Regions from separate parts of the Bacteroides coprosuis genome, predicted to be linked through region 3. Evidence: riboswitches for the same ligand, from Rfam matches in the RefSeq annotation. Region 3 holds a riboswitch; each other region holds the start of a gene.

Region 1 (10,794 bases), on a different contig from region 3:
AAATGAGGATAGACATATACCTCTTCATGGATCGTTCCACCCGCACCTCCTCTGCCCATAGTTTCGAGTTGAGATTTGGCTACAATCTCCTCCTTATGACGATTAAAATAATTAACCGATAGCTCTGAACTTTTTGCTCCAGTATCGAGTGCCATTTTAAGAGTATCTTGCGGTGTTTCAACTATAACTACTGGAGTTTGTCCTTTAAAGTAGAGATTGGAGTACTTTCTACTCGAGGGCTTTAGGGGAATATGGAGAGCATTGTGAGTTAGGTCTATTTTAATTTCTTGCATCTGTTTAATTAAAGGATAGCCGATGATACCCGAAATCTGATAATCAAGTTCGGGGAAGAAAAGATCATTATCTTCTGCAATCAAGAAAACAACATTTTCAAAGAGTAGCTCACCTACATACAAACTATCGGCAACACCAATTTTGGTTTTTATCTGGATGTGAGTGGCTGTAGATACATCAATATCTGTTTCGTAAATTTTAAAGCCCAAACGTTTTGCTTCAGAATGACTGATGGTAGAAGTTTGTGCTCCAGTATCAAAGATAAAGTGATCATGTACGCCCTTGCTAGATACGGGAATCATCAAATGGTTAAATATGTTGTTGTAGATGGGTATAGTCGTATCTTTTGTAATATGAATCTTTTGTTTCCCCACTAGAGCTTTTGCTAGGGTATAGTTGATTTTAAAGAGCGTGTTATAATCATTACTCTTGCTTTTTGTGAGGAGGTGAGAAAAATCTTCCAAGAGGGTACTATACACTTGAGCCGCCAGATGATACTGGAAGGTATTATTGTAATTCAACCCTTGTTGTTCTAATAGATGAACCACCTCCTGATTGCTTAATTTATTTCTATACTGATTGAGTAATTGGTTGATGGCAACGATAGATTGATTGTACTGTCCAAATGCACTATAGCAGTAAGCGTCATAATAAAGAAAGGTATTATGGCTAAAACTTCTAGGTAGTTTTTGTAATTCCGATCTCAGTTCAAGAAAAGACTCTTCTTGTAGTAGATGGTTCAATTTTTTGATCACAGGGTCTATAGGCTGATTACCTGCAAAGCTAATCAGAGAAACCCATAGACCTATTATTAAGAGTGCATATTTTTTCATTGAATAAGTTTAATCTATTAACAGCTTGACAACGGTTTTTGTTGAACAGACTAGGTAAAATGAAGTTCGTTCTATCATCTGTAAATGTATGATAAAATAGAGATAATGGAGGGCATAAAAGGCTTCATTTTGTGTTATTGTGTAAAATAGTATCCTACCTATAAAACGGATAGATATACATCCTGAATAATCGGTTTTTAAAGTCTTAGTCAAAAATAGGTTTTATCGGTGTCAAAATCTCATCATGTCGGTGTCATGTCATTCTCATGTCGGTGTTAAGATGAAAGGATGTCTTTAGACCTAAAAATACTGAATAGATATACATTTTACCATCTTATAAGTATGCAACTGAATTTATTAAAAAAAGTCCTATCTCGCAGATGTTCGATAGGACTTTTTAGGCTTTAAAATAGGCTGTGAAGAAACGATATTTCTGTGTAATGTTCTTTCGGGTAATTGAAGTATCAAACCTCCAATGAGAAAGAACTCTATTACATTTGTTTATCTTTAATAGCCTTTGCTAGCTTTCTAGTTTGCTCTATTACTTTAGGAGAAAGTAGGAGCAAGGCTATAATATTGGGAACTACCAAGAAGACATTAAAAGCATCGGTTAACTCCCATACCAATTCTACTTGAAGAATAGAACCTACCACAACAACTGCAACTACCATCATACGGAAAGGTGTGATGCATTTTTCTCCAATTAAATAACGTAGGTTTTGAGCGGCAAAGAAATACCAGCCCACTATCGTTGTGAGTGAGAAGAAGAAGAGGGTTACTGCAACAAATATTAATCCACCTTCTCCAAAAGCTGTTCCAAAAGAGGCTTGGGCAGCATCTGCACCCGAATTGGTAAGGTGGGTTCCTGTAACTAGTACAATTAAAGCAGAGATTGTACAAACTATAAAGTTGGTCCCAACACCCACCAAAGCCATCATACCTTGTTCGTAAGGATGCTTTACTTTGGCTACGGCATGAGCGTGTGGAGTTGTACCAATACCAGCTTCATTGGAGAATAAACCTCTAGATATACCATATCGCATAGCTTTCATAATGGTAATACCCAGTACACCACCACCTAAACTTTGAGGAGAGAAAGCCCCTACAAATATAGACTCAATAGCGGGTACCACGTGTTCGTAATTCATACCAATCACAATAAGTCCGCCCGTGATGTAGATACAAGCCATAATAGGTACTACTTTTTCAGCAAAAGCAGCAATACGTGTGATACCACCGATAAGAATGAATCCAACAATGATAGCCACAACAATACCGATATAAATAGATTTAACGGGGAGAACATTGGTCAGTGTTAAGCAAATAGAATTGGACTGAACAATGGTGCCCATAAATCCCAATACGATAACTGCTACTATGGCAAAAAAGGTAGCTAAGAATTTACTCTTCAATCCTTTTAATATATAATAGGCAGGACCACCTACCACATGTCCATCAATGGATGTTTTATATAACTGCGATAAAACAGCTTCGGCATAGTTGGTTGCCATACCTACAAGTGCACTTACCCAGAGCCAAAACACAGCACCTGGACCACCCGCAGCAATCGCGGTTGCTACACCTATGATATTACCAGTACCCAACTGAGCAGCGACAGCGGTAGATAAAGCTTGAAACTGACTCATTCCTTCTGCTTTGGTAGCTTTACATCTCTTGAATGCTCCTTTAAAAGTTAATCGAAAGGCTCGGAACACATGACGCTGAATAAAATGTAAGCGAATAGTGTAGTACAAGCCTGCACCCAATAAGAACACAATAAGAATGGGTCCTAAATAGGTGTTGTTGATGTGTCTAACCGACTCCAACAGTTCTTCTTGAGAAATAAAGATTAGCATAAGCAGAGTGTAATTTTTAGTTAATAATTAAGGATTAAAGTGTCTCGATTTATTCATCTTGTCTTTTCGTATATGTGTGTAATAAAAAATAAAACGTGCAAAAGTCTATAAATATTTATTAAGTGCAAATAATTTACGATATTTTACAATATAAAGAGCAAAGCAATTAAACTTTTTTTACTATTTGATACAATTCTTGAATATATGTAAAACTTTTTGATTATTTAAAGAGAGTGATATTCTGTCATATAAAACTCTATAATTGCTACTATAGTACGCTTATGTGTCTTTATTGGTGGAAATGTGTAACGGCTAAATCGTTAAGTTAATGGAATACATGTTTTGCAACATATTTGTATTTAAATACGTATTTCTGCTTTTAAATTAATATGAATAACAATCTGTTAGTTGTAAAAAAGAAATCAAAATCTTTACATTGTGTTTTGACTAATTGCTCAATAAAATCTTTTTCTGATGTTATATTTTGAGTATTGATTCGAGAATAAATGACAGATGAATCCTGATCGTAATTTTAACGAACTAATCTTGTTCTCAAAAGATCTTTTTTGGAAGAGTATAAGTAGCCCAAAAGAGCCTTGCAATGGCTTTACATGAGTACTCGATAGGATTTTTTTCTGCTCAATTAAATTGTAAATAGTTGTTATTTACTTTATAAATTTCATACCTTAGCTGCGTTATTGGTGATGCGAAATAGAAATCTATTATTTCGTCATTGAAAAGGGAATCAGGTGTAAATCCTGAACAGACCCGCTGCTGTAATTCTTAATTAATTACTTTAAATACCGCTTGAGCCACTGTCTGATACGCGATGGGAAGGCTATTTAAAGAGAGAAAAAGTCAGAAGACCTGCCAATAATATAAGTTACAAAGCTTTCTGGGACTAGAGCTTTAAGACATTTATGATAGGAGTAAGCTGTAAATACTTTTATCCTCTACTTGAATTATATCTTTAAATCTCTATCCCCGTTGGCTGTAGTTTGTAAAACAAACATACACTAGAAGAATGAATAATATTAAAAAAATATTATTGGGAGGTATGCTATGTGCCTTTCCTTGTACCCATTATGCCCAAAATAAACTAGACAGCCTCCAGTATTTACAGGAGGTAGTGATTACGGCAAAACCTTTCGAAGAGATAATTCCTGTTCAAAAGCTATCAGGAGACATACTTCAAACACTCAGCGTGCATAGTGTAGCAGATGCACTTCGTTACTTCTCGGGTATTCAAGTAAAAGACTATGGAGGTATTGGTGGCTTGAAGACAATAGATGTCCGTAATATGGGTAGTCACCATGTGGGGGTATTCTATGATGGAATAGAGCTAAATAATGCACAAAATGGAGTCATCGATTTAGGGAAATATTCACTAGATGATATGGAAGAGCTCTCCCTTTATAATGGTCAGAAGAGCGATATCTTTCAATCGGCCAAAGACTTTAGTGCTGCCTCAACGGTTTACTTAAAAACCAAACGTCCACGCTTTGTGGGAGATAAGAAGACTAATGTTATTCTTCGTTACAAAGCGATGTCTATCGATTTTATAAATCCCTCTTTTCGTGTAGAACAGCGTATTTCACCTTCCGTTACTATGAGTGCGAGTGGGGAGATGACCAAAACAAATGGTCGTTATAAATTTCGATATAAACGAAAGAACTTAGATGGTACTTTGGCCTACGATACTACTGCCACTCGTACAAACAGTGATGTAGAAGCTTATCGTTTAGAAACTGCCTTCTTTGGAAGAATAGAAGATGGAGGATGGTCTGCCAAAGCTTATTATTACGATTCCAACCGAGGTGCGCCTGGTGCAATAGTAGCCAACAAATTTGATGATGGCTTTAGACAGAAGGATAAGAACTTCTTTGCCCAAGGAGAGTTCACCAAAGATTTTTCAGATCAATACCATTTCCAGTTCAAAGGTAAATATGCCTTTGATAAGATGAATTATATTGCTCGAGATACCACACACGTATTGGGCGATGTAGTCACAGAAAGTGCTCAGTTTGACGATACCTATTACCAGCAAGAAATCTATGCCTCTGTAATTAATATGTACAATATTACCGATTGGTGGGATGTATCTGCCTCGGCAGATTTTCAGTGGAATAAGCTCAATGCTACTCGCTTGGGAATATCTACAGCCTTTGCATACCCTACACGCTATACGTTATTGGGTGCATTGGCTACTTCACTTAACTTGGGTAAGTTCAAGGCAATGGTCAGTGTAAATGGAGCCTTTGTGCACGAAACCGTGAGAAACGGAGCTGCGGGTCCCAATAAAAAGGAATTCAGTCCAGCCGTGTTCTTGGGTTATAAACCTTTTCAGAATCATGATTTCAATGTAAGAGCTTTTGCCAAGCGAGTATTCAGAATGCCTACATTTAATGATTTGTACTATACACAAGTTGGCTCATCGGCTTTGAATCCCGAATATGTGAATCAGGTGAATCTAGGGTTTACCTATAATCTCCCTTTCCGTCATTCAGTATTCGATAAGTTTTCTATTCAAACAGATGCCTATCTTACCCGTACAACCGATAAGATAATTGCTGCCCCCACAGGAAACCTCTTCCGATGGATGATGAGCAATGTAGGAAAAGTGAAAGGGAAAGGAGTTGAAGCCTCTGCTGCCTTGGATATGCATTTCGGAGCTATTCAAGTGGCGACAAACCTAAGTTATGCTTATTCGGAGCAGAAAGATTATACGAAGATTTTTGGACTACCTCTCTCTTCCTATGGCGATCAGATACCTTATACACCTTGGCATAGTGGTTCTGCCATCTGCTCGGCTTCTTACAAATCATGGAATTTGAACTATAGCTTCTTCTATGTTGGCGAACGCTATAATGGAGCCTTTAACAATATTGAGAAAAATAAAGTCCAGCCTTGGTACACACATGATATTGCCCTTCAAAAACAGTTCCAATTCAGTAAACTGAAGGCGAATGCATCTGTAGAAGTAAACAATCTATTTGATCAGCAATACGAAGTAATCTACAATTACCCCATGCCTGGGCGAACATTTAAATTTATTATAGGGATAGAATTATGAGAAACTACACTCTTTTCATTCTTGCTTTAGCATCTGTTTTTCTACTTCCTTCATGTAGAAAGGATGAATATATTTTTAAGTCCAATAAAGAACAAGTGGCGTACCCTCGTCCAGATTCTAAGACTTTGGGCTTCTATATTCTCAATGAAGGTAATATGGGAATGAACCGAGCTAGCATTGATTATTTTGATTACCGTACGGGTTACTACTCTACCGATATCTACTCTGAACTCAACCCCAATGCAATCAAAGAACTGGGTGATGTAGGGAATGATTTAAAGATTTACGGGAACAAACTCTATGCTGTCATTAATGCTTCGAATAAGATAGAAGTCATGAATAAATGGACGGCACAGAGGCAGAAAGTAATCACTGTCCCCAATTGTCGATACCTTGCTTTTCATCAAGATAAAGCTTATGTCAGTTCTTATTCGGGTCCGATAGGTGTTGATCCCAATGCAGAAAAAGGTTTTGTGGCGGAGATAGATACGACTTCATTAGAGCTAACCCGAAAGGTACAAGTAGGCTACCAACCCGAAGAGATGGTGATTGTAAATAATAAGCTCTATGTAGCCAACTCAGGAGGTTACCGAGTTCCTAATTATGATACTACTGTATCTGTAATAGACTTAGATAGCTTTGAGGAGATTCAGAAGATAGATGTAGCGATCAATCTACACCGCATGGTTTTAGCTCCCAATGGCTTGATCTATGTATCTTCTCGAGGAGACTACAAAGGTGTTCGTTCAGATATATTCATTATCGATCCTCAAAAAGATGAGGTAGTGCAATCTCTCGGAGTAGGAGCAAGTGAATTATGTCTAAGTGGAGAATTACTTTATTACTACAATTCAGAAGAAGATCAGAATACAGGCAGTAGAGATATTAAATATGGTATAATAGATACCAATACTCAACAGGTCATCTCTAATGAAATTATAACCGATGGTACAGATAAGCAAATCATGCTCCCTTATGGTTTGACGATCAATCCTGAAACGAAAGAGATATACATTACCGATGCACAAAATTATATCGTAACAGGATTTGTGTATTGCTTTACTCCCGATGGAAAGTTGAAGTGGAAAACAACAGCAGGTAACATTCCTGCCCATTTTGCCTTTTTAAAATAAGAATCAGATAACATATAAATATAGAAACCATGAAAAAGAAGTATTTAAATTTATTATCAATGGCTTGTGTGGGTATAGTACTAGCCAGTTGCAGCAGTAGCGATGACAATACAGATCCACAACCAAAAGATAGCCCTTACATTAATAAAGTGTATGAGTTTAAACCAGCTTATGGTCAGTTTGTCAACGAACTACCTGCATACCATGATGGGGATACAGAACAAGCTATGCTGGCCAAAGTCAATAAAGCTTTAGTGGGTCCAAATACAGAGATGATTTCTTTGGGTGGCTTTGGAGGCTATGTTGTATTTGGTTTTGATCACATGATTGAGAACAAAGAAGGGTTAAGAGATTTTAAAGTACTCGGTAATGCTTTCTATTCAGCTACAAAAGCGAGTATTTCTAAAGGAGCAAGTAGTGAGCCAGGTATCATCATGGTATCTTATGATGAAAACAAGAATGGCAAACCAGATGATAAATGGTATGAAATAGCAGGAAGTGAGTATAACAACAAAGAAAGCATCAGAAACTATGAAATTACCTATTATAGACCAGAAGTAGAAGATAAAGAAGTTCGAGAAGAGTATATCCGCTGGACAGATTCTGAAGGAAATGAAGGTTGGATTCCTAAAAATACCTACCACAGACAAAGCTATTTCCCAAACTGGATAGCCAAAGATCAAAAATCAATCACTTTTAAAGGTACTCTCTTACCTTCCAATGCAGAAAACAAAGGTACAGATGAAAATGAAAACTGGGTATCTTATCCTTATGAATATGGATATGCAGACAATATGCCTAATTCTTCAGATGAATCGGCAATAGACATTAATTGGGCGGTTGATGAAAATGGCAAATCTGTCAATCTACCAGGTATTCACTTTGTAAAGGTTTATACTGCTGTGCACCAACAAGCGGGTTGGCTAGGTGAAATATCTACAGAAGTACTAGGTGCGTATGATTTACACTTGAAAGGAGAAGTCGTAAAAACACGATAAACATCACATAAACATTTAAATTTATAAACTATGAAATTGAGTAAAAGTATATTATTCGGACTGCCTTTAATGGCATTAATGGGGCTCTCATCTTGTTCAAGAGATAAAGACTATAGCTGTTTAATCCCCAACCCAGAACCAGAAAACCCTGGAGTAGAATGTATTCCCGATGCTAAACCCTCTCTGCCTGTTGAGGCTGATGGTTTTTACATGGTCAACGAAGGCTGGTTTGGGCATGATGGTGGTTCAGTAAACTTCTTCGGTAAAGATGGTCATATTGCATATCGTGCTTATTCTACAGCAAATGCAGGAGAAGAATTTGGTAAGACTACAGCAGGTGGGGTAATGTACGGTGATAATCTTTATTTTACCTCTAAACAAGGAAATAGACTAGTTGTTGCTGATGCTAAAACTCTAAAGAAGAAAGCTGTTCTCGAAGAAGTAGGTGGAGATGCTCGTTTCTTCCAAGGTATCAATGCAAATAAAGGATATCTATCTGTTTCAAGTGGAATCTCAATTCTGAACTTAGAAGATTTTACTTATACGGGTAAGCAAATTGCTGGAGTCTCTGGTGAGGTAGGCGATATGTGCCAAGTGAACAATACTGTTTTTGCTGCTGGTAAGGGCAAAATATATGCAATCCATGCAGAGAAGGATGAGCTGATAGAAACCATCGAAGTAAAAGGTGCAAACAGTGTCCTTTTGGCAAAAGATGGCAATGTATGGGCTGGTGCTGGAGAAACTCTCTATAAAATTAATCCTGCAACTTTTGAAGTTGAAAAAAGAGACATTAAGGGATTGGGTATAAGAACAAACCCATGGGCTTGGACACCAAGAGCAATTGATGCTAGTGCAATATCCAACACTCTTTATTGGGCTAGTGGAAAATCAGTGATTAAGTATGATATAGAATCAGGATCTTCTGAAAGCATCTTTACACTAGGAAGTGAAGATGGAAAGAATCTAGGTTTCTATGGTGCCGGACTTCGAGTTGATCCGTTGACAGAAGATATTGCAGTGATTGGTCAACAAGGTTTCAGTACCTTTATCTGGGTCTATTTGATTGATAATGCTGGTAAAGAAATTAAGAAATATCAAGTACTCAATCAGGATGGTAAGGAGCACTATTGGTTCCCATCCATGCCTCTCTTCTTAGATATGAATAAACCTGAGATATTAGTGAATCAGATACTTGTTCCTGTGAAAGAAACAGTAGAAATTGATTTGTCAGAAAAAGTAGTAGATGCAGATACTTTCGATGCAGCTATCTCTAAGGCAGTTGAAGTGAAAGAAGGAGAAACATTGATCTCAGCTTCTATTGAAAACAATAAATTGATTGTTGAAGGTTTAGGCGAAGAAGGAAAGACCGAAATCACCCTTACTGTAAACTCAAATGGTTGTATCGTAAGTAAAACTATTGAAGTAGTAATTGCAGAAGAGCTTACTTGTAAATTATAAGATCTCTCACTATAACTAGAGAATAATACGTTTTTACTGACACCGACAAGAGGATGCTTTGACACCGACATCGTATCATCATGTCGGTGTCATGACGATAACTTGATAGAGTTAAAACCGTATTTTATAGGTATAGACAAGTGTTGCTATTTACAGTAAATATTAGAGTACAAAAAAAGGTAGAAGTGCGTGCTTCTACCTTTTTTTATATCCTAAATTAAGATCCTATTTTATTCGATAGGTTCAATTCCTGATCGTTTTTGATAAGCCAATGCAGCCCCAATAGCTGTGCTATATTCAGAATATTGAGGGATATGAAATCTCACATCATACATCTCTTCTATCTTAGAAAATATCTCTTTGCATTGAGGAAGCTGAGTAAGATTTCCAATCAGCACAAAATCTCTAATATTACTATTGAGTGAAGAAAGAATAGCCGACTGTCCGATAGCTCTTAGTACTAAGTGAATAATACCCGAAGCAAGGTCTTCAGGACAAGCATTGCCATCTACTTTTCCAAAGTTGGAAGCAGTAGCATCAAGAGGTAATCCAGGCAAGGCTTTGCTACAGATGTCTTGAATCTGAAGATCTATATTATTAAGCGATCCTTGAGAAGCTAGTTCGGCAATGGTATCAATATTCTGTGTCTTCAGTAAAAGTCTAGAGAGCCCCAAGAGTGTGCCACCTCCAATACCCGTACCTCCGATATGTTCGATGTTTTCGCCCTGAACTTTAACAAAAGATGTACCCGTACCCATACTCACCACAATGATGTTTTCAAGGTCGATAGTAAATTTTGCTCCTAGTCCATTGGCTAAGAACTCGTCTGTTCGTGCAGTAGGCAAATCATAGATAGGTCGGTCAATAAAAGCACTGCCCACACCTGTCAAAATTATTTCTTCTATATCGGGTAAGTTGATTTGATTATTGTAAATATACTTACCAAAAGCTCCAAAAAGAGAAGCAACAGGATCCGATGCTTTAACAAACATCGGAGAAATGATCTCTCTTTGTTTTACTCCTACGATCTTAGTAGTACTTCCGCCTACATCAATTCCGATGACAAGACCCATAATATTTAGTTCTTTAAATATGCAAAATAATATATTACAAAGGTATAACTAATTATTACAATATACTTCTTTCATG
Region 2 (10,794 bases), on a different contig from region 3:
AAAGCTAAAGCCCAAAATAGCGAGGCAGATTAGATTTAATTTTAAATATATATGTTTCATCTTTTCTATTTATTTTCAGTGTATTTCCCGTCCAACATATCTTGGTGAGTCGGGTTGTACTTATTGTTTTCTACCTTCCAGTTTTTAGCCTCTACGTTCTGAACCACATTCTTTAGTCCAGTAAAATCGGTTAAGTGGGCAGCAAACTGTACTTCAATACTTTCTGCTTGCGTAAGAGCTGAGAATGCATTGAGGTTGGTAGTGATACATTCATTGTTTTTATCCCATTGACTTCTTACCCCTTTGAAAGAAAATTTCTTTTCTACGGTAGATAGTTTAGGAAAATTGAAGTTTTCTAGTTTAAACCACTCAGACATAGTAAATGATTTTACTTTTTCTAGAAGTGGAACTTCTAGGTGAGTAGCCTCTTTGAAGCTTTCCAAAGAAAAATCTCCCGCATTAGTAAGATCTTTAACGATAACACTTTTAGCTTTTCCGCTACTTAGAGAGAATTTTTCTGCTTCAGTAAGGTCTTTAATGATCAATTCTTTAGCATTTCCACCCGATACATTGAATTTTGGCGTTTTCTGAAGAGTATTGATTTCTAGTTTATCTCCACCAGAATCTCCTACTGAAAACTCTGTTGTTATCTGCTTAGGAGCAGAGATAAGAGTTAAAGCAGGACAGTTCTTTATAGATACTTTTTCAGCTTTTTGAATAGTAGATAAATCAATAGATTCGATAAGGCGAGAGCTAGATATAACAAACTCTTCAACTTGAGTTAATAGAGGTAAGTTGAATTCTTTTAATAGATTGACTACCTCAAAATTAACCTTCTTGCATTCTTTAAGTAGAGGCGCATTTACTTTCTCTATAAACTGCATTTTTTCGCAGGTTAGTTTATTTTCCACTTTGGTAAGATTAGGAAACTGCAACTCTTCTACTATCGCAAATCGGATAGTAAGATCATTGTCCACACTTTGGAGTGCCTGAAGATTAATCTCTTTTAGATTAATACTAAACTCATTTAAACTAGCAATAGATACATTTCCTGCATGAGTTAAAGCACTTAGGTCTATCTTACTCATACCATCATTGCCTACAGAATTGAACTTACCTGTAACTTTTTCTAGAGCAGGGAAACTCACTTTCTGTATGTTTTTCAATGTATTTGCTATACAGTTTCCTCCAATAGTTTTTAAAGTAGGTAACTTGAGTGTATTTGTTTTCCAAAAATAAACTAGGTTAAAATCTCCTTCTACATGAGCTAGAGCAGGTAAGTCTATCGTCAATAGTGTAGAGTTGGCACTTGTTTCATTTAATGGGTTACCATACGAGCCATCACTAGTTACTTGTGATCCATTCAGAGTTAATGTGCCGTAGCAGTTAACTAAGTCGCTCATATCAAGTTGTTCCAACATCTGAGATTGGATATGGATAGAGCTAGCTTCCTCCAACTCGGGAAGATAGATTTCATTGATGTTGTTGGAGCGAATAATAAGATTGCCCACACTCTTAAGTTGTGGGAGAGTAATATTTATTTTCTCTTGATTGAATTTGGCTTCATTTTCCAAAGTTCCGATATACAATCCACCAGCTTGGTGGAGATTGGATAACCCAGCAAGATGTGTTCCACCAAAACTAGGATTAATAATAATATTATAAGCTACATCATTTAAGGTACTTAGTCCATTTAAATTGCGAATGCTATCTTCTTTCGCTACCGCAGTTGTCGATCCAATGATTAAGTTTCCATTAATACGATTGGCTTTCAAGGATTCAAAACTATCTACATCGGCTTGTGTACGTAGAATAACATCTTCATCAGTTGAGATGTCGGTGTACTTCAATTTATACACAAAAGAATTATAACTCTTATTATAAGCTTCAACACGGAAGAGCTGATCACTTGTCCAGTCGTAAATATCCTTAGGATCGGGCATTACTTTGGCATTCTCACTCAAAGTATAACTAGCTTCTGCTTCTACTAAGTCTGTTCCCTGAGGGACTTGTACCACTATCTCATTGTTAATGATACTAGCAGTATAGGTGGTTTCACCTACGTGTAGAGCAAAAGAGGTAAAGTAAGCATCAGTGCCATCGAAGTCGCTATCGTCATCAGAGCAACTTGTTAGTCCTATGCAGCAAGCGATAAGACTAAAGGCTAGAATTTTATAGATGTATTTCATGATTATTTTTTCTTAGTATTGTTTTTAAAAAGATTGAAATCTTTCACGTTGAAGACTTCTGTAGAAACTTCTCCTAGCCAACCCGCTTTTGAGTTAACACCTGTTTGAATTTTTACGAAGTCAATGTATTTTAAGTTGGCTGGTTTGCCATCGTGTGTTACTGCATCACTAATCTTAAAGTGATTACCATTTACCCCAGCATTATGGTTGGTGTCGTTAGTTAGACGGTCGATTGGGCTAAAGTTATCAGCATAACCCCACTCGAAAGTGCCATTGTACCAATAACCAGGAGAGGTTTCCTTTGTCTTTGATTTTAGGCAAGTACCGTAAAGTGTATAACTAGGAGTAGTTACCCAATTAGGGTAATAGTAATCTTGTTTGTGGAACTGACTTAGGTAATCTACCGAACCCGATTGTCCTTGGTTATCTGTCCACATTACAGGCATTCCTGGAGCTTTAGGTTTGTAGTAGGTTACCGCATAGTTTTGAATGGTTTCTGGTTTGCCATATTCCGAACCTTTAAGTTCGTACCACGTGTCATTGGGCTTTCCATCACCATTTTCATCTTGCATAACCCACACAATACCAGGTTCAGAAGAACCATCAAAAGAGTTTCCTGCAATTTGAATATTATAATCGTTATCATTTTGAATACTATGATCGAAGCCTACAACAAGGTATCCGCCGAAGCCACCTAGAGAAACATAACCATTAGCAGCTAATCTACTTTCTGCATAGGCATTGGCTTCTTCCATAGAGTTACAAGTATAGTTTTCGTTGACAAACTGACCAGGAGCTGGTAAGAATTTATACACTTTGTTCCAACTAATGATACTTGCTCCCGAAGGTTTGCGTTCGTAAGTACCTTCTTTAGGGCATACTTTGACTATCAACTCTTTGGTTGCCGAGCTGAAGTTGTTTTTCATGGTTACCTTAAGCGTATATTCCCCTTCTTTTTTTTCTGAGAAGATAAAGGCTGTATCTTTGTTTTTTTGTTTTTCTTCTCCGTTTACCTCCCAGATGTATTCAGCATCAAAAGCATTTTCAATGTTGAGTATCGGGATGCGGATTGATCTTCCTGCAGAAAGGAAGTATTTATCTTGCTCAAAAGCCCAAGTAAAGGGTAGTTCATCGGGAGTGCAAACAGCTATTGGTATGATGACCTCGTCCTTTCCATCTTCATTGGAAGCTTCAAAGTGGAGATCATAATTGCCTTTGCTATCTTCTTTAAAGGTGTATTCTAGGTCGGTAGATACTTTTTTATCTCCTATATACCAAGCCCATTCTGCATTTTCAAGAATATCCTCTACCTCTGGTTTAAAGTTTAGACTGCTACCCATCACAATTTTATATCCTTCTTCGGGGATAGATAAAGAGATAACTGGAGGTAGTAGATTGCGTACACTTATCTTTAGTTCTTCATAAGCTGTACCAGCCTTGGTTATAGCTTCAAGTGTAACATAAACTTCGGTTTGCTTACTGCTTGAGAAAGTTAGATTTTCATCTGTACTGATGATTTTGCCATCAATTTTCCAAGCAAAAACTGCCCCTTGAGCATTTTCATACTTCGGCTCAATAGTTATCGGAGTATTTATTTTTGTCAGATAGATATTGTCTTCTTGATCCAGAGTGATTTGGGGAGGATTGAGTACCGTAGCCTCATCATCACTACATGCGGAGAATGATAGGAGAGCTATCAGCATCAAGCCAATAGTCTTGCTCCAAGAAGGAAAGTGTTTCATAATTATTGAATTTAACATTATTGAATTTTATTTTTGGACAACAAGTCGAGATTTGTCATTCTTTTGTCTGTAAATACGATGTGTGCAGGAATATCACCCGTCATTACGCTCCATTTCTTTACTCCATTTCTTTTAAAGCAATACAGAGTGCCAGGCGATACATAATCTTTGGCATCTGTAGTGAAGAAATCTTTAGTAACGGGGTTTACAGCGATACCATAAGGCACTTTAATACGTTTTTCTGTGCCATCTTTGATAAATTTACGAGTTACTATCTTTTGTTGTTTTGTATCAAAAATGGCATAGGTTACGGTATTCGATTGTGTGATATGACTCCATTCTACGCTATATACATAGAGTGAATCGCCCGATAGTTCCATATTACTATTGGGCAACAAGCCCAATGTCTTTACTACTTCATCAGTACGAGTATCAATGATGAATGTTTTAGAGCCTATCTTTTTGTAATCTCCACGAGAGGATACATAGAGGTATCCATAATTATCTAGTTCCAGACGATGTAGATTAATACCTACTTCTATCTTTTTGATTTCGGTAAAAGTCTCCAAGTCTATTACAGATACTGTGGTGTCGTATTCGGGTACACGATACCCTCCTGAGTTTGCCACATAGAGTTTGTTGTTGTGAATCACCATCTCTTCGGGTTGATAACCTACAACGCATTTATCTACAATCTGCATAGTACGAGTATCTACCTTTACCACTGTTCCAATAGGTGCATCGGGGTCGATAAGCACAGGACCATTGTACGAACTGACATAGGCATAGTCTTTATCGAATACAATGTATCTGCAGTTGGTAATATCTAAGGTATGTAGATGTTCAGCCGTGTAAACATCCATTACCTCAACTAGGTGAGAGCAGTTGATTACGGCATAAAGTTTATCTCCATAAATCTGAATATCATTCCCTACATCTCCCAGGTTATGAGTTACTTGAGGGTTCACAGTAGGGTAGATGTTTCTAAAATAAGTACCCGACTCGTAATCGAAATAGTCGAGAGTCGATTTGTTGCTTCCCATATTCCCCTCATTGAGCAAGAAGAATCCTTTTATCTCTCCCACTTCTCCCGGAGCGATTTGCTCTTGTTCAGCCCAGAGTAAGTAGTTTTCATCACCTCGACAAGAAGTAATAATGAATGCAGGAATGAAAAGCAGAATTAAATATAGAAATGTTTTAGTTTTCATGATTCAGATGATTTAGAAATGAGCTTTTAATATGACTTTGAAGTTGGTTCCTGGCATAGGGTAGCGACTTACTACTTCATATTGTTGATTAAATAAATTGTTGACTTCTAGGGTTACTTTGTAATCGTTTTTACCCCAATGGAAGTTTCTACCTAGTGAGATGTCACTGGTGTACCAAGCCAACACTTTATTAATTAGAATATTGGCACTCTCTGTATATCGCTCTCCCGAGTAAATAAAGCTGTAGCTCATATCCCATTTGCGGTACTGAGCACTTACAACTGCCGATCCACTATGCCAAGGGATATAGCTGATTTGTCCTTTGTAAGTAATCTCCTCGGGATCAGAATAATCTTGTGCTTTTTGGTAAGTATAATTTAAGCGAGTATTCAATAAAAAATCTTTGAAGGGCTCTACTGTGGCAGCCAAAGCTACATCAACACCTTTAATTTTTACAAGTCCGATGTTCATCATCGTCCATCTAAAGAGCTGTCCACCGGGTTTAGCCAGAATCTTATCTTCAATTTCATTGTAGTAAGCATCTACCTGACCTTCAAAGTCTTTAAAGAAAGGATGGAAGAATGATTTTTGATATGTTAACCCGATGTTATACTGAGTAGCATATTCAGGTTTCAGGTTTGACGTTCCACTACCAATTACAGCAAAGTAGATTTCATTGAAAGTAGGCATTCTAAATATTTTCTTATAGAATCCTCTGAGGTATAGTTCCTGACTAAGCCAAGGTTGGTACGATGCAATCAGAGTAGGGGTGTATCGATCCCAGTTTTTACGAACTTGTTTCTCTTCTTTCATCTTTTCGTGAATAAAAGTACCTAATAAGCTAGCCTGCACTTTTAAGTGATCTATCTGAATTGAGGTTGCTAGGGCTACCCAACCCGAAAAGCGTTGTGGGTATATAAACTCATGGAGGTTGGCATTCATCTTATTCCACTGAAAGTCGCCCGATAGATTGGCTGTCCACCATGGAGTGAGTGTAATGAGATTTGAACTAGAAACATAGCCTTCATGGAGCATATATTTATTATCCACCTTCATTACTACTTGTTCATCTTTCTTGGGATCGGATAAATAATGGAGATAATCATACGCATATTTCCCCACTAAAGAAGTTCGGTAACGAGGGCTAATCTGCTGAGCATAAGAACCTTGTACAAAGAAATTTTTATCCCATTGTCTATCTTCATTCTTGTATAGACCAGGAGTTTGACGAACAATAGCACCAGGATATCCCCTTTCGGAATCATAATAATAGATTTTAGTTTTCCACTCGCCTTTTTTGAGTTTTCCAAAGAGTCCATGTTCGATACGGAAAAACTCTACGTCTCCATTTTGGCGAGTAGCAACGGTATCAAAAGCTCCTCGGTTATCTTGTTTGTTGATTACTTTATATCTAAATCTATACTTTCCACTAGAATACGTATAATCTGCATTCAGTGATGATTTTATGGTTTTACTAAGTTCTTGCTCCCAGAGTAGAGAAGGATTGGCTAAGCCAAAAGAACCCGTTTTGAAAGTAGCGTGTAAATTGTACCTTTTACCCTTTGCAAAAGTAGGCACTTTAGTTCGCATATATACCGAGCTGGCAGAGGCAAAGTCTTTAGCTGGTTGGAAGATAGAGCTTTTCTGACCGTTGTAAAGAGAAATGGTTTCGATGTTGTCGAGAGAAAATCGTCCCAAATCTACCACTCCATTTTGGGCATTCCCTATTTCTACTCCATCAAAGAACACCCCTACGTGTTCGCTCCCCATACTGCGTACATTGATGGTTTTTAGTCCACCAATTCCTCCGTAGTCTTTCAGTTGTACTCCTGAGAAATAGCGTAAAGCATCTGCAATAGAATGTGCATTGAGCCGTTCTAAATCTTTGCCTTTTAGGGATTGTACGGGGATAATATCTTTGGGGATATACTCTTCAACAATTACTACCTCACCCAATTGTTGAATGCTGTCTAATTTACTCTGTGCTTTGATTTGAAAAGCACCAAAAAGGAGTAAGAGAATGGATAAACTAATACTTCTGCTAGTCTTCATAGTGTTTTATTATAAAGCCTGCGGGTGGATAGAAGTATATAATCGAATACCTTAGATATAGATGTATATCTAAAGCAGGATGTAGTAGCTCTATGTCCCGAAAGCTTAAATACAAAAAATGACTTGGCAGGTTTTCTGACTTACTTCATCTTTAACGCATCCTTCCCATCTTTATAAAAGACAGTGGATATTCGATTGGTTAAAGACTGTTGAAGATTACAGCAGCGGGTCTGTTTAAGATTTTCACTTAATTCCCTTTTATTATAAAAGTTTTAGTGGACTTCTATAATCACCAAAATCAGGTGCAAATTTAAATATTATTTAGATATTTAAAAATAAAATAGGAGTATTATTCATTTTAAGAGTAATATATGATACAATGGCTAGTATGAAGCTCTGTTTCTGGTCTCATCGAGGGTTATCGGGTAAGGAATGGCGGAGGTGTAAAAGTCTTTATTCATTGTATGGTTTTATGACGATGAGGGGGTGCAGAAAGTTATGATTCTTCCAGACTCTAAAACTAGCTGAGGCTATTTTATTAAGGAGTGATTTTCTAAATAAAAATGGTGAAATACTCTTTTTTATGATAAAGAGAATCTGCTTGAATAAGAAGTACTTATAAAATAGAGAATTTACTTTGACACCGACATGACGATTGCATGTCGGTGTCAAGATAATAGTTTGTCTATGCCAAGAATGAGAACTCTTCTTTAGGTAGTAGAGAATCGGGGGTATATTAAACAAAAAATCCCGAAGAAGCTTCGGGATTTTTTAATGCATAAAAAAACGCGTAATTAAATAATGTATTGAGAGCTGATGGATTCATTATTTACTACACGCTTAATAGTTTCTGCAAACATATCTGCTATGCTAAGCTGTTTCACTTTGGAACACTTTTTACAGAATGGGATACTATTGGTGAATATCATTTCTGTAAGTGCAGATGATGTTACTCGCTCACTAGCAGGGTCGGACATTACACAGTGGCTAGCAATAGCTCTAACAGATTTTGCACCTGCTTCGATCATTACATTGGCAGCCTTTGTAATAGTACCTGCTGTATCAACGATATCATCAACTAGAATAACGTTTTTACCTTTTACATCACCAATAATTTGCATAGAAGCAACTTCATTGGCTCTTTCTCTTGTTTTGTTACATAACACTAAAGGAACGCCTAGGTACTTAGAGTAAGTATTAGCACGTTTAGAACCTCCAACGTCAGGAGTAGCAATAACTAAATCTTCTAATTGAAGAGATTTGATGTAAGGGATGAATACGGCTGAAGCATAAAGGTGGTCAACTGGAGTGTTGAAGAAACCTTGAATTTGGTCAGCATGTAAGTCCATTGTGATTAGACGGTCTATACCAGCTACGGTAAGCAAGTCGGCAACTAATTTCGCTCCAATTGAGACACGTGGCTTGTCTTTTCTATCTTGACGTGCCCAACCAAAGTAAGGAACTACTGCAATAATACTTTTTGCAGAGGCTCTTTTAGCTGCATCAATCATTAATAGCAGCTCCATTAAGTTGTCAGAGTTAGGGAATGTGGATTGTACTAAGAATACGTTTGCGCCACGGATTGATTCTTCGTATGAAACAGCAAACTCACCGTCAGCAAAGTGAGTAATATTCATGTTACCAAGAGGACAATCTAGGCTTTGGCAGATTTTCTCTGCAAGATATCTCGAGTTGGTACCCGAGAAAACCATAAAGGGAGTTGTTTGGCTCATTTTTTGAATAGTTATTACTATTTGTTAATTCGCATACAAAGGTATAACTTCTAAAAGTATTATAAAAAACTTATTATAGATATTTCATCATTCTTATATCTATTAGATTTTATACTTTTACGCATATCTCTCTATAATATAATATATTACAAGGTATTCATTCTTTTTAAGATTTTAAATGCATTAGAGCTTTTTTAATTTAACACTCTATTTTTAAACTCTATTACCATAGATAAATCTTTTATTTTTCATATTTCTATCAAGCTTTCTTATCTTTGATTATCATTAACTTTTTGAATGAAGACGCATGAAGCCTCGCTTTACCTTATATTCTTGGCTCCTTTTCTTTTTATTTCTTTCCTCGTGTATGGGAATAGCCCCTACCAAAGAGGTGAGGTATATTGATGGGCTCAACTCTAAAGCGTCTAAATATGGATATACTTCTCTTGATTCGGTATCTATTTATGCCCAAAGAGCATACAAGGAAGCTAAACATTATGAACTAGGTAAGGCAGAGGCATGCAATCATCTTGGCTTTTATCATTTCATGAGAATGAATTTTGATGAGTCTGCCCATTTTTATCAAGAAGTGGGAAAGCATACGATCAATGAGCTCGAACTCCTTATCTCTGATATAGGGATGATGAAAATATTTCAACGCACGGCTCAAAGCAAACTGTTTTATGATTATCGGAATAGTGCTTTAGCTCGGATGAAGCGTATTGACGAAGACCGCACTGTGTTTGATAAAATAAAAGAGAAAAAACGGTTGAACTATGCTTATAGCGAGTTTTACATTGTTTCGGCAATCTATTTTTATTATCTTCAACAAGAAGAATTGGCTGCTGAGGCGATAGCGGACTTGGATCAGCGAAAAGAGGATGCTCTAAATTGGAATGCAATTTCTACAGATACTATACAGCTACTCTATTATAAATACATAAAGGGTGCTACTGGTTTAGTGAAGGGAAAAACTGCTACCGAAAAGTTGCTGGCATCTTTTGATGAGTTGTTTCAGACGTGGAGATTGGCTCGAGCGCAAGGGATCATCTATTTTGAAGCCAATGCAGCACAGGGCATGGCCAATATTCTTGCTCGCCCAGTCAATTACGAGTTAATCTACCATGAACGCATCCATCTATTAGGAGGATTGGGTTATCCCATTGATTCTATTTTACCTCTCCGCCTGGGAGAGTCGGCTCTGAAACTTTTTAAAACCTACGAAGATATCTATCAGATAGCAGGTGCTCATGTAACTCTAGCTCAGTATTACAACTATCGTGGAGAATACAATAAAGCGCTAGAGGTTTTAAAATCGGCACTAGATTATGTCAATCAGCATCATCGCTTGTATTATAAAGATCATCACGATTCACCCGATGATTTAAAGTTATACGAGGAAGATGTCAATCAAAACCCCATAGAAATACAATGGATTGAAGATGATGTACTCACCGTACCCGAGTGGATTGCTCGCATCCGTGAGCAGTTGAGCGTGTCTTTTGCTGGAGTAGGTAATAAAGCCGCATCCGATTATAACCGAAATGTGTATTTGGATATTCTCGATTTAGTTCGTCAGGATAAAGAGCTAGAAAGTAGATATGCTTCTCTTCAAAAGGAGGAGCGGTTTATTAACTCTTTATTGAGTCTGCTCTTTTTCTTAGTAATTGTACTTGGCGTGTTGTTTTATCTAGTCAATAAACACTCCCGTAAGAAAACGACTCTTTACCTTCAGCGACTAGAAAACAGCTTAACCGTTTGTCGGGATTTAACAGCTAGTTTACCGCTCAAGGCATCGAGGTTGGAAGATGTGGTTGAGCCTATTATTCAGATTATCAGAAGGTTCTTGGAGAAAGAATTGGGCGTTGAG
Region 3 (10,794 bases):
ACTTGTCGATCTGCTTCTAGTTTGAGTTGAGTAGCATTTCCTATGGTTTTAACGACATCTTCTGCCCACTCTTTTCCATTTTTATAGGCAATAACTTTTACTTCTCCAGGTTCGTAAACCACATCATCCCAACGTAAGCGATATTCGTACTCCCCTTTGGACTTTCTACCTAAAGATTTTCCATTTAAGAATAATTCAGCCTCATCACCAGAAGTATATACGTGAATAGGTGTGATTTCTCCTTTACGATCTGCCCAGTTCCAATGAGGTAAGATATGTGCCATAGGCAATTCGGGACGCCAATGTGCTTGATAGATATAGAAACGATCTTTCTTGAAACCTGCTAAATCGACAATTCCAAAATACGAACTACGAGAAGGAACTGTTAGTTTTCCTGCTTCCTTAAGATCTTTCTCTGCCTGAGCACGTTCTTCATCAGAATGATAGTTGGAAAGTACTGTCATATCTGCTGTAAAAGGAGTAGGTTCGCCTAGGTAATCAAAACCCGTCCATACAAATTCTCCTGCACTAGCTTTTACTCTATCCTGACCTTCAAATTCTGTATCGGGAGGACAAGCCCAACCCGGTGCAAATAAGTCGTACGAACTCATATAAAATCCTATTTTACCCCCACTCTTGTCATTATCTACCGGGAAAAGATATTCTCCACGTGTACTGATACAAGAAGCAGTTTCACTACCATATAATGGAATTTCTGGATTTTCTTCTTTAAACTTCGCATAGAAATGAGGTTTGTAATTGTAGCCAAACACATCTGCTACTCGCTCGAAACCATTAAATCCTGCTTGAGGATTATCATTTCCTATTGTAGTAGGGCGAGTAGAATCTTCTTCTCTCACCACAGTACTTAGCCATTTACCAATTACGATACCTTGCTCGTTGTGTTGTTCTCCTACTTCATTTCCTATACTCCATGCTATTATAGAAGGGTGATTTCTGTCACGATGGATAAAAGCACGTAAATCTTGTTCATTCCAATCGACAAACAATTTAGAATAACCATTCTCCTTTTTGGGCATTACCCAAGTATCTACAAACTCATCTAGAACTAAGATACCCATACGGTCGCAAAGATCGAGCATTTCTTGAGCTGGAAGATTATGAGAAGTACGGATAGCATTTACACCCATCTCCTTTAATATTTCAATCTGACGTTCCATAGCACGGGTATGGAATGCTGCTCCTAAGGCTCCATGATCGTGGTGCATACAAACACCTTTCAACTGAACTCTTCTTCCATTTAGGTGAAACCCATCTTCGGCTGTAAACTCAATCGTACGTATGCCAAAAGGTGTGAGATAGGTATCGAGCACCTCTTCATTATTCAACACTTCAGTTTTAACCACATACATATCAGGATGTTCTACATCCCATAGTTTGGGCTGTTCTAAAGAAAGAACCTGACTAACGGTTTTAGAGCTACATGCACATACTTTTTGTTCTGTTGTAACAAGTGCATCTCCCTCGATATTACCCTCTTTATCTTGTAAATAGAGAGTAGAACGTAGTACAACTTGTGCATGGTCTTTCTGAGCATTAGCCAATGAAACGGCTACATGAACCTCAGCTTTCTCTGCTGAAACTTGAGGAGTTGTAACAAATGTACCCCATTGATCAATATGAATAGGATTTGTTTTGGTTAGCCACACATTTCTATAGATACCCCCTCCAGGATACCATCTAGAAGAGATATTTGGGTTATCTAAGCGAATAGCCAACTGGTTTTTTTCTCCAGCTTTAATATAAGGTGTTAAATCTACTTGATAAGAAGCATAACCATAAGGCCAACCTCCTACTAACTCTCCATTACACCATACGGTAGAATAAGACATAGCACCATCTATTTCTAGAAAGAATTGCTTATTTACATCTTCTGAAGAAACTTCAAATTGCTTACGATACCAAGCAACCCCAAACCACTCCAACTTAGCTGTTTCTCCAGGAAGATCTTGAACGAAAGGACCTTCAATACCCCAATCGTGAGGTAGATTGAGTACTCTCCACGAACTATCATCGAAACTAATTTCTGTATATTCCCCACCGTTTAGTTTTTCTTGTGGCTGGGCATAGAGTGGTGCATTTTTTAGGAATCGATTACCAGAGGGTAATATCCATTTCTTTATTTTCTCATAATCTAAACGGTTGTCCTTTTGAATAGACAAGGGATCTTCTTTTTTGAAAGACCAACCTTCATTAAATAACATTCGCTCTCGAGCACTTGAGTAGGGTAAAAACAAAAGTACTACTGCGACAAAAACCAGAAATCGTTTCATATATATCAAATTGTTAGTGAATTTCTTTATTCAATAAGTTGATGAAAGAAGAGCTCTTTCTCCTTCCTTTTGCTAAGATAAGACAGTTTTTAGAGTATAAAAAAACCGACTTGGTCTGAACTCATCGAATCTAGAACCAAATCGGTATTTTTTGTATTCATTAACAAATAAAGGAATATTATCCTCTATTTCTTTTTTCTTTTGTACAGAAATTTATGCCATTTCTCTTCTGCTTTCCCATCTCGAGACATCTCTTCTCTGCCCATAATAAAAAACAAATCGGAAAGTCGATTGATAAATTTCAACAATTCATCGGGTAAAGCATCACTGCGGTGTAAAGTCCACAGTCTTCTCTCACTTCTGCGAGCAATAGTTCGAGCCCATTGTAAATGAGCCGAAATTGGATTACCTCCTGGTAGAATAAAAAATTCATTTTCGGGGATTTGGGCCACCATCTCATCTATTAATTCTTCACAGTAAGGGATAATAGACTCATCAAAAGTATTCGGGTTTTTTTCACGATGTGCAGAAGGAGTTGCTACTAAAGACATGACTACCATCATCTCTTTTTGAATGCGATAAAGAATCTCATGCCTGCTATCTTCTTCTGCCATAAAAGAGCGAACCACTCCGATGACACTGTTGAGTTCATCCAAAGCTCCGTTTGCCTCAATACGAATATCATCTTTATCTACTCGAGTACCTCCATGAATCGAAGTCATACCCTTATCTCCTCCTTTAGTATAAATTCTTACTGCCATTTCTTAATCATTAAAAAGATTCAACCAATTTTCATTATCAGCCCAATAAATATGAGTGTATCCTGCAACTGCATTCTTATATCGAAGTAATTTCGTATCCACTTCCTGACCTCTTGCCCCATACTGTTGTGCAACACTTGGCAAATTTGAAATGATTTGGGAGTAGTGAAACTCATGCCCTCTGTATTCTACTCCTTGATAAGAGAATAAACGATAACCCAATTTTAGTTTCATATTCTTCATGCTAGCTTCTTGATGAAAGATATCAACCATAGGATATTTAACACCCTCGTTCGTTTGTATGGAAGACGACAAATACATCATTCCGCCACATTCAGCAAAAAGCTTTCCTCCTTTTTCGATATAATCATAAATACTTTGGTGCATCGTTTTGTTTTCACTGAGCTTAGACGCATAAAACTCGGGATAACCTCCTGGCAAGTACACAAAATCGGCCTCACGGGGAAGCTCTTTATCGTGTAACGGACTAAAGTAAACAACAGAACCCAATTGCTGAAGTGTCTCAATATTTTCTACATACATAAAATTAAAAGCTTCATCTTTAGCTACGGCAATACACTGGAACATAGGTTTAGTTTCTATCTCTTTTACTCTCGTACTTTTTACGGATGAAGAAGTTATTTCTAATAATCGTTCTATATCAACATGCTGTTCGATAGCATCTGACAAAATATCAATAGAATGATGGATGGCTTCGGTGTTGTCGGTATCTAAACCTAAATGTCGTTCAGGAATGGCGAGATTTTCATCTTTAGGTAAATACCCTAAAGGCTCAACTCCTACATCGTAGCAGGCATCTTTTAAGAAGCTATAATGACTTTCAGAACCCACAAAATTGAATATGACTCCTTTCACACGAATATCTTTATCGAAATTCTTAAAGCCATAAAGCAAAGCAGCCGTAGAATAAGCAGATGCCTTTGCATTGACTACCAAAACAATAGGAATATCCAATTGCTTTGCAATCTGTGCAGCACTACCCTCCATCTTTTTATAACCATCAAATAAACCCATAACACCTTCTACAACAGAAACATCTACAGAAGAGGTATACTTATTATAAGTGTTTTCTATATGCTCGGGGGACGCAAGAAATAAATCTAAATTTACAGAAGGCTTACCAGAAGCTAATGCATGAAGTTTGGTATCAATATAATCGGGACCACATTTAAAGGGTTGTACAGATAAATTGCGTTTGGCTAAAACTCTCATCAATCCAAGTGTTACTGTGGTTTTTCCGGCACCAGAGTTTGCTGCTGCAATTAAGAATTGGGGTTTATTCATATCTTCTATAAAGTTTTATTACTAATAAAAAACGTAATCACAATATTACATTAAAAAAAAGAAAAGAAGTGTTTAAAACTCTTTTATATTTTAATACCTTTGCAGCGTTTTGGTGATGTCCTAGTATTTCCTTACTAGGGTATAAAAGGGAATTCGGTTAGAATCCGAAACAGTGCCCGCTACTGTGAACTCTATAAAAACACGGTTTGAACATCCTCATTGCCACTATTCTAAATACAGAATGGGAAGGCGTTCAGACAGAGTTAGTCAGGAAACCTGCCAACACAAACAGATAACAATATTCTCGGGGCTAAGAATAGAGTATGAATTTTACATAAAACATCTAATGAAAAAGACTTTACTGGTTTTAGTAGCATTTATATGCTGCTCATTCAACTTGTTATGTGCTCAAACCTTACTAAAAGGAATTGTAAAGAGCGAAAAAGGTTACCCCGTTAAAGAGGCTACAATAGCAGTTGAGGGAACCCACTATGGTACAATGACAGACAATCAAGGAAGATTTGAACTCAGTATTCAGGATACAGGAAGCCTTATTTTAAGAGTTCACTCTTTTAATTATCAAGATAAAAGATTGTCTATAGACAAGATAGCAGACAAGCATAATATCTCTATCGTATTGCCCGACAAGGCTTTCAACTTATCAGAAGTGGTAGTTACAGGAACAGGTACACATACTTATTTGAAAGACACCCCCATTCACACACAGATTTTTACTCAAAAAGAAATTCAAAATACAGGAAGTACTTCTTTAGAGGAGATTGTTGCCAACATGAACTCTTCAGTTACTTATAGTGAAAGCCACGGTATTATAGCAAGTGGTTTGGGTGGTAGAAATCTATTAATTTTAGTAGATGGCTACAAAATGAATGGAGATACCAGCGGTCAGACAGACTTGGAGCGTATCGACATGAGTAAGATAAAAAGAATAGAAATTATTAGAGGATCAGCATCTGTTCTTTATGGTTCGGAAGCGATGGGTGGAGTTATCAATATCATCACCCAAAACCCTACTGAAAAAGTAAATATTACAACAACTAATAAGATATCTAGAAAAGGACAGTTCTTTCACTCTACTGTTGCCGAATTCAAACTAGGTAAAGTAACTTCTCAAACATCATACCAGAGAAGACAAACCAATGGTTGGCAACTTAGTCCATACGAATGGGATAAAAAAGGAGGTCCAAATAAAAATGGTTACGATGAAAATGGTCAGCCTACCGTAAAAGAAACAGTAAAACAAGCTGTAACTGCCTACTCTTCAAATATTGTAAAACAAAAATTTACGTATAAGCCCAACGCTCGTTTAAGCTTTGATCTTTTTGGCTCTTACTACAACAAGAAACAAGATCGTCCTTATGAAGCATATAGCTACAACATGGCTTATAAAGATTACAATATCGGGGCTGGAACAATCTATCGCTTACCTAAAAAGATAGGCTTTATCAGTTTTGATACCTATTTTGACAACTATGAATATGAAAAAGATCATTTCAAAGGTAAAAAAGAAGGTACATCAGAGTTATCTAAACGTCAACGCTATTTTAAAAACGACTTAAAAAGCGTATTAAACTTTAGTCATCATAAGTTGACTACAGGGCTAGATTACACCATCGATTATTTAGCTAATCCAGAAAAACTAGAACATTCAAAATCGGCTTATACAGCTGCTGTTTATGCTCAAGATGAAATGAAATTCTTCGATGCTTGGACTGTTGTTGCTGGATTTAGAGCCTTACACCACAAAGAATTCAACAATCGCTTTGTTCCTTCACTTTCTACTATGTATTCTTGGGATCATGTCAATATGCGCCTATCTTATGCAGGAGGTTTCCGTGCCCCAGATATGATGGAACTTTACTACGAAAATGAAAATATGAATGGTGGTACAGTGAATCATCCTAACCCCAATTTAAAACCTGAAAAGTCAAATTCATTCTCTTTCAATGCTGAATACTTCAATAACTTCTTCACCTTATCAGGTTCAGCCTACATTACATTCGTGGATGATATTATTCAACGCGTTTTAATCAATGATCAATATACTAATGAATCGGCAAAACAAGATCATTATCAATATCAGAACTACGATAGAGCAAGAAGTAGAGGTTTCGATGTGAGTATGCAATTTCTACTTACTGAGGGTTTAACCCTAGGTACGAATTACAGTTTCTTGGAAGCTAAGAATATGAATTCCAAAAACAAACCGAATGTTAGAGATAAATATTTAAACGGTTCAAGTCGCCATACTGGTTCGGTAAGTCTTAACTATTTCAAGAACTGGAGTAAATACGACTTAAATGTCAACTTGAATGGACACTTACAATCCAGAGCCTATTATACGAATATGGATGCTCGTTCATATAACCTATGGAATATTACAAGCACTCATCGCTTCAAAGCACTATCCATCTTCACCCCTGAAGTTTCTTTGGGTATAGATAATATTTTCAACTTTAAAGATGAAAAACCTTTCTTGATGAGATATGCTACAACCTCTCCAGGAAGAACATTCTTTGCTAGTGTAACACTTAAATTTAATAAATAAAACAATGAACTCTATTAAAAAACTTTTCTTAATTGCTATTTGTATGGTGAGCTCTCTAGCTCTATATGCACATGGTGGTGGAGATTATGAGCATATTGACTTTTTTAAAGATATGAAGGAGGCTGATAAAGCCGCTGTGTTAATGGTACACTTTGGTACAACACATAACGACACTCGTGAAAAAACCATTGATGCTATCAATCTAAAGGTAAAAGAGCAATTTACAAATTGTGATTTCTATGAAGCCTATACTTCTCGCATTATTATCAAAAGATTGAACGAAAGAGGAATCAAAAAACAAAACCCTCTTCAAGTTCTAACTCAACTGCATAAAGAAGGATACACCCATATTTTAATTCAACCGACAACTATTATTAATGGGGTAGAAATGGAATCTCTACGCAGAAATGTATTGGATATTCAAGATCAATTTAAAGATATACGCATCGGTAATCCTCTCCTTTATGAGCCAGAAGACTATAGTAATTTGATTGAAATCATAACTAAAGATATTCGTAAAGACCAAGCCTTCATCTTTGTAGGGCACGGAACTTCTGACCCTACAACGGCACAATATGCTATGATGGACTATATGCTCAAAGCAAAAGGACACGACAACTGCATAATTGGAACAATTGAAGGTTATCCTTCTTTTGATGACGCATTAAACCAACTCAAAGCTTCTCCGTATAAGAAGGTAACTCTTATCCCTCTTATGTTTGTAGCTGGAGACCATGCCAAAAATGACATTGCTGGAGATTGGAAAGAAGATTTAGAAAAAGAGGGCTATCAAGTAGATGTAAGAGTACAAGGACTAGGAGAAAATCCTCAAATACAAAACTTATATGTAAAACATCTACAATTTATCACGACTCACAAAAAAAGAGACATCATAGATAAAAAAGCAGTTTACGAAGTAACTGGAGAAGTGATGCATTAATATAGAAAAACACTTTATGTTTAAGAAAATAACATATGCCATCCACAGAGTATTAGGAACAGTAATTAGCTTACTGTTCCTAATGTGGTTTATTACAGGATTAGTTTTGATCTACAAGTCATTTCCTGATGTAGATAAAACACAGAGACACGACCACAGAATATGCCTCACCGATTCCTTACCGAATATAGAGGATGTATTAGCAGAAATTCCTCAAGATGAAAAGCTAAAAAGCATTCAGGTAAATCAGTATAAAAACAAAGGAATATTTACTGTAGAAACGAGCAAAGACACCTATTATATTTCTTCTCAATTAGAGCAAGATAATGAGCCTATTTCTAAAGCTGAATTAGAAGACATCGCTCAATCATGGGTTCAGGCTTCTATTGCAAAAATAGATACGCTGCACAAGCAAGATATTTGGATTATGTACTCTAAATATCAAAAAGAACTTCCCATCTATAAAGTACATTTTGATGACTCTGCAAAACATCAACTTTACTTATCATCAAGAACAGGAGAAGTCCAACAATTAACCACACGTAATGAAAGACTTTGGGCTTATGTGGGCTCTATTCCTCACAAGCTATATATTCCAGCTCTACGCCAACATACGCGAACATGGATAAATACACTTACTACCCTAGCCACTCTCTCTTTTATAACCGTGATTACAGGATTTATATTAGGGGTAAGAGCTTATACCAAAAGATATAAGATTCAAAAGAAATGGAGCACTCCCTATCGTAAGTTTAGCTATAAGTGGCATACTCTTTTAGGTTTTGCATTTAGCCTATTCCTTTTTACTTGGTCTATTAGTGGAATGATGGCTCTCCAGAAAGTTCCTCAATGGCTTGTAAAGACACATACGAATTATCATATCCCTCAAAAAATTAAAGGTAAAAAGGTAGATCCTGCTGTCTATCCTTTAGATTATAGAAAACTCCAAGAAGCATTTCCAAAACTAAAACAAATTTCTTGGACTTCTTTTCAGGGAGTCCCTATCTATGAAATCATAGATGGTAAAGAAGTGTTACATATTGATGCTTCGAAAGATAGCATACAAAGGCTCAATTTATCAGAGGCTCAAATTTGCCAAGCCATAGAGTCTATCCATGGTCAAGAGACAAAATATAACATCCAACTTATCCATCACTTTGAAGAATATTACTTACCTTGGAAAAGAGATTTAGATTTACCTATTTACAAGGTATCCGTAGAGAGTGAAGACGAGAATACATATTATATAAGTCCTGAAACAGGAAATTACAAACACTTAGATAAGAATAGAAAAGCACGAAAATGGTTATTCAATGGATTCCACTATTTGCACATACAATGGCTAATGGAACGACCAGTATTATGGACTTTAACCATCTGGTTCCTAGCTTTAGGATGTATAGCTGTTTCTGGTACAGGTGTTTGGCTAAGCTTTAAATTTTTAATACGTAAACTGAAAAAGAAACCTAAAAAGACATGTTAAAAGGAAAGATTATAGTGGCAGGAATTGGTCCTGGCTCACAAGAAGATATTACTCCAGCTGTATTGGAAGCTATTAAAACCTCAGATGTAATAGTAGGTTATAAATATTATTTTCAATTTATAGAAGGTATCAGCAAGCCAGGAGCGATCTGTATAGATACGGGTATGCGTAAGGAAAAAGATCGTGCAGAAGAAGCCTTTAAATATGCAGAGGAAGGAAAAACCGTTTGTGTAATTAGCTCTGGAGATGCAGGAATATATGGCATGACTCCTCTTGTTTATGAAATGAAAAAGGAGAAGAATAGTGATATTGAGGTAATTGCTCTTCCTGGAATTAGTGCCTTTCAAAAGGCTGCTGCTTTACTTGGTGCCCCTATAGGACACGATTTTTGTGTTATATCCATGTCCGACTTAATGACTTCTTGGGAAACCATAGAAAAGAGAATAAAAGCTGCGGCTATGGCAGATTTTGTTACAGCCATTTATAATCCCAAAAGTAAAGGAAGGTATTGGCAACTTCACCGTTTGATAGAGCTATTCTTAGAAGAAAGAGATCCACAAACACCCGTAGGCTATGTTCATCAAGCTGGGCGAGAGGATCAAGAAATAGTTATTACTACCTTGTCCGAACTAGATATCGAAAAGATAGATATGTTTACCATTGTCATTATAGGGAACTCACAAAGCCATACTTTTGGAAATCAGATTATTACTCCTCGTGGTTATTATCGGGAAGGTAGAGATGCCAATGTAGGTTTAGGACAAAGCATCATGATCAAAAGTTTCAAAACGATTGAGAGTGAATTAAAAAACAAAGAGATCCCTCTCGGACATAAATGGGCACTTCTACATGCTATTCATACTACTGCCGACTTTGATATGGAAAATATTCTCCATGTAGATAAGGATGCTGTAGAAACCTTAAACAAATCATTCTTATCTGGCAAAACCAAACAAATTATTACCGATGTAACTATGGCTGCTTCAGGAATTCGCAAAGGAGCTATAGAGAGATTGGGTATTGAAGCTAAATGTTATTTACACGATGAGCGTGTAGCCGAATTAGCTCAACAACACGATATTACTCGCACTCAAGCAGGGATTCGTTTAGCTGTAGAAGAACATCCTGATGCACTTTATGTATTTGGTAATGCACCCACAGCCTTAATGGAATTATGCAAATTAATACGCTTGGGCAAGGCACATCCAGCAGGAATCATTGCTTCTCCCGTAGGATTTGTCAATGTGAAAGAATCAAAGCACATGATTAAGCCTTTTAAAGAGATACCCAAATTAATTGTAGAAGGCAGAAAAGGAGGAAGCAACTTAGCAGCTACTTTAGTAAACTCTATTTTATCCTTTGAAGATGCCGAGCAACTTCGACCAGGTAGAGATGTATGATTAGGAGGCACTAAAAATGAAAAAACTGAAACCAATCATGTTGGC

Evidence for each region. Region 3 has a riboswitch for cobalamin ahead of K8V80_RS11070 (TonB-dependent receptor). Riboswitches for the same ligand answer to the same signal wherever they lie in the genome.
Region 1: another riboswitch for cobalamin. It lies ahead of K8V80_RS09370 (TonB-dependent receptor); the one in region 3 lies ahead of K8V80_RS11070 (TonB-dependent receptor).
Region 2: another riboswitch for cobalamin. It lies ahead of K8V80_RS09295 (TonB-dependent receptor); the one in region 3 lies ahead of K8V80_RS11070 (TonB-dependent receptor).

The regions. Positions count from the first base shown of each region.
Region 1 covers NZ_DYYK01000154.1:4,452-15,245, reverse strand. Annotated here, with positions in the region: gene K8V80_RS09380 (retropepsin-like aspartic protease family protein) at 1-1,127, opposite strand, end outside; gene K8V80_RS09375 (alanine/glycine:cation symporter family protein) at 1,619-2,983, opposite strand; cobalamin riboswitch at 3,666-3,872, shown strand; gene K8V80_RS09370 (TonB-dependent receptor) at 4,008-6,056, shown strand; gene K8V80_RS09365 (YncE family protein) at 6,053-7,189, shown strand; gene K8V80_RS09360 (PKD domain-containing protein) at 7,219-8,187, shown strand; gene K8V80_RS09355 (DUF5074 domain-containing protein) at 8,218-9,645, shown strand; gene coaW (type II pantothenate kinase) at 9,876-10,718, opposite strand.
Region 2 covers NZ_DYYK01000153.1:226-11,019, forward strand. Annotated here, with positions in the region: partial or broken gene K8V80_RS09275 (hypothetical protein) at 1-60, opposite strand, end outside; gene K8V80_RS09280 (hypothetical protein) at 66-2,189, opposite strand; gene K8V80_RS09285 (PKD-like domain-containing protein) at 2,192-3,931, opposite strand; gene K8V80_RS09290 (YncE family protein) at 3,949-5,139, opposite strand; gene K8V80_RS09295 (TonB-dependent receptor) at 5,152-7,191, opposite strand; cobalamin riboswitch at 7,300-7,503, opposite strand; gene K8V80_RS09300 (ribose-phosphate pyrophosphokinase) at 7,986-8,924, opposite strand; gene K8V80_RS09305 (DUF5112 domain-containing protein) at 9,292-10,794, shown strand, end outside.
Region 3 covers NZ_DYYK01000185.1:2,367-13,160, forward strand. Annotated here, with positions in the region: gene galB (beta-galactosidase GalB) at 1-2,294, opposite strand, end outside; gene K8V80_RS11060 (cob(I)yrinic acid a,c-diamide adenosyltransferase) at 2,480-3,055, opposite strand; gene K8V80_RS11065 (cobyrinate a,c-diamide synthase) at 3,059-4,360, opposite strand; cobalamin riboswitch at 4,454-4,658, shown strand; gene K8V80_RS11070 (TonB-dependent receptor) at 4,707-6,926, shown strand; gene K8V80_RS11075 (sirohydrochlorin cobaltochelatase) at 6,931-7,866, shown strand; gene K8V80_RS11080 (PepSY domain-containing protein) at 7,883-9,349, shown strand; gene cobJ (precorrin-3B C(17)-methyltransferase) at 9,343-10,749, shown strand; gene K8V80_RS11090 (cobyric acid synthase) at 10,766-10,794, shown strand, end outside.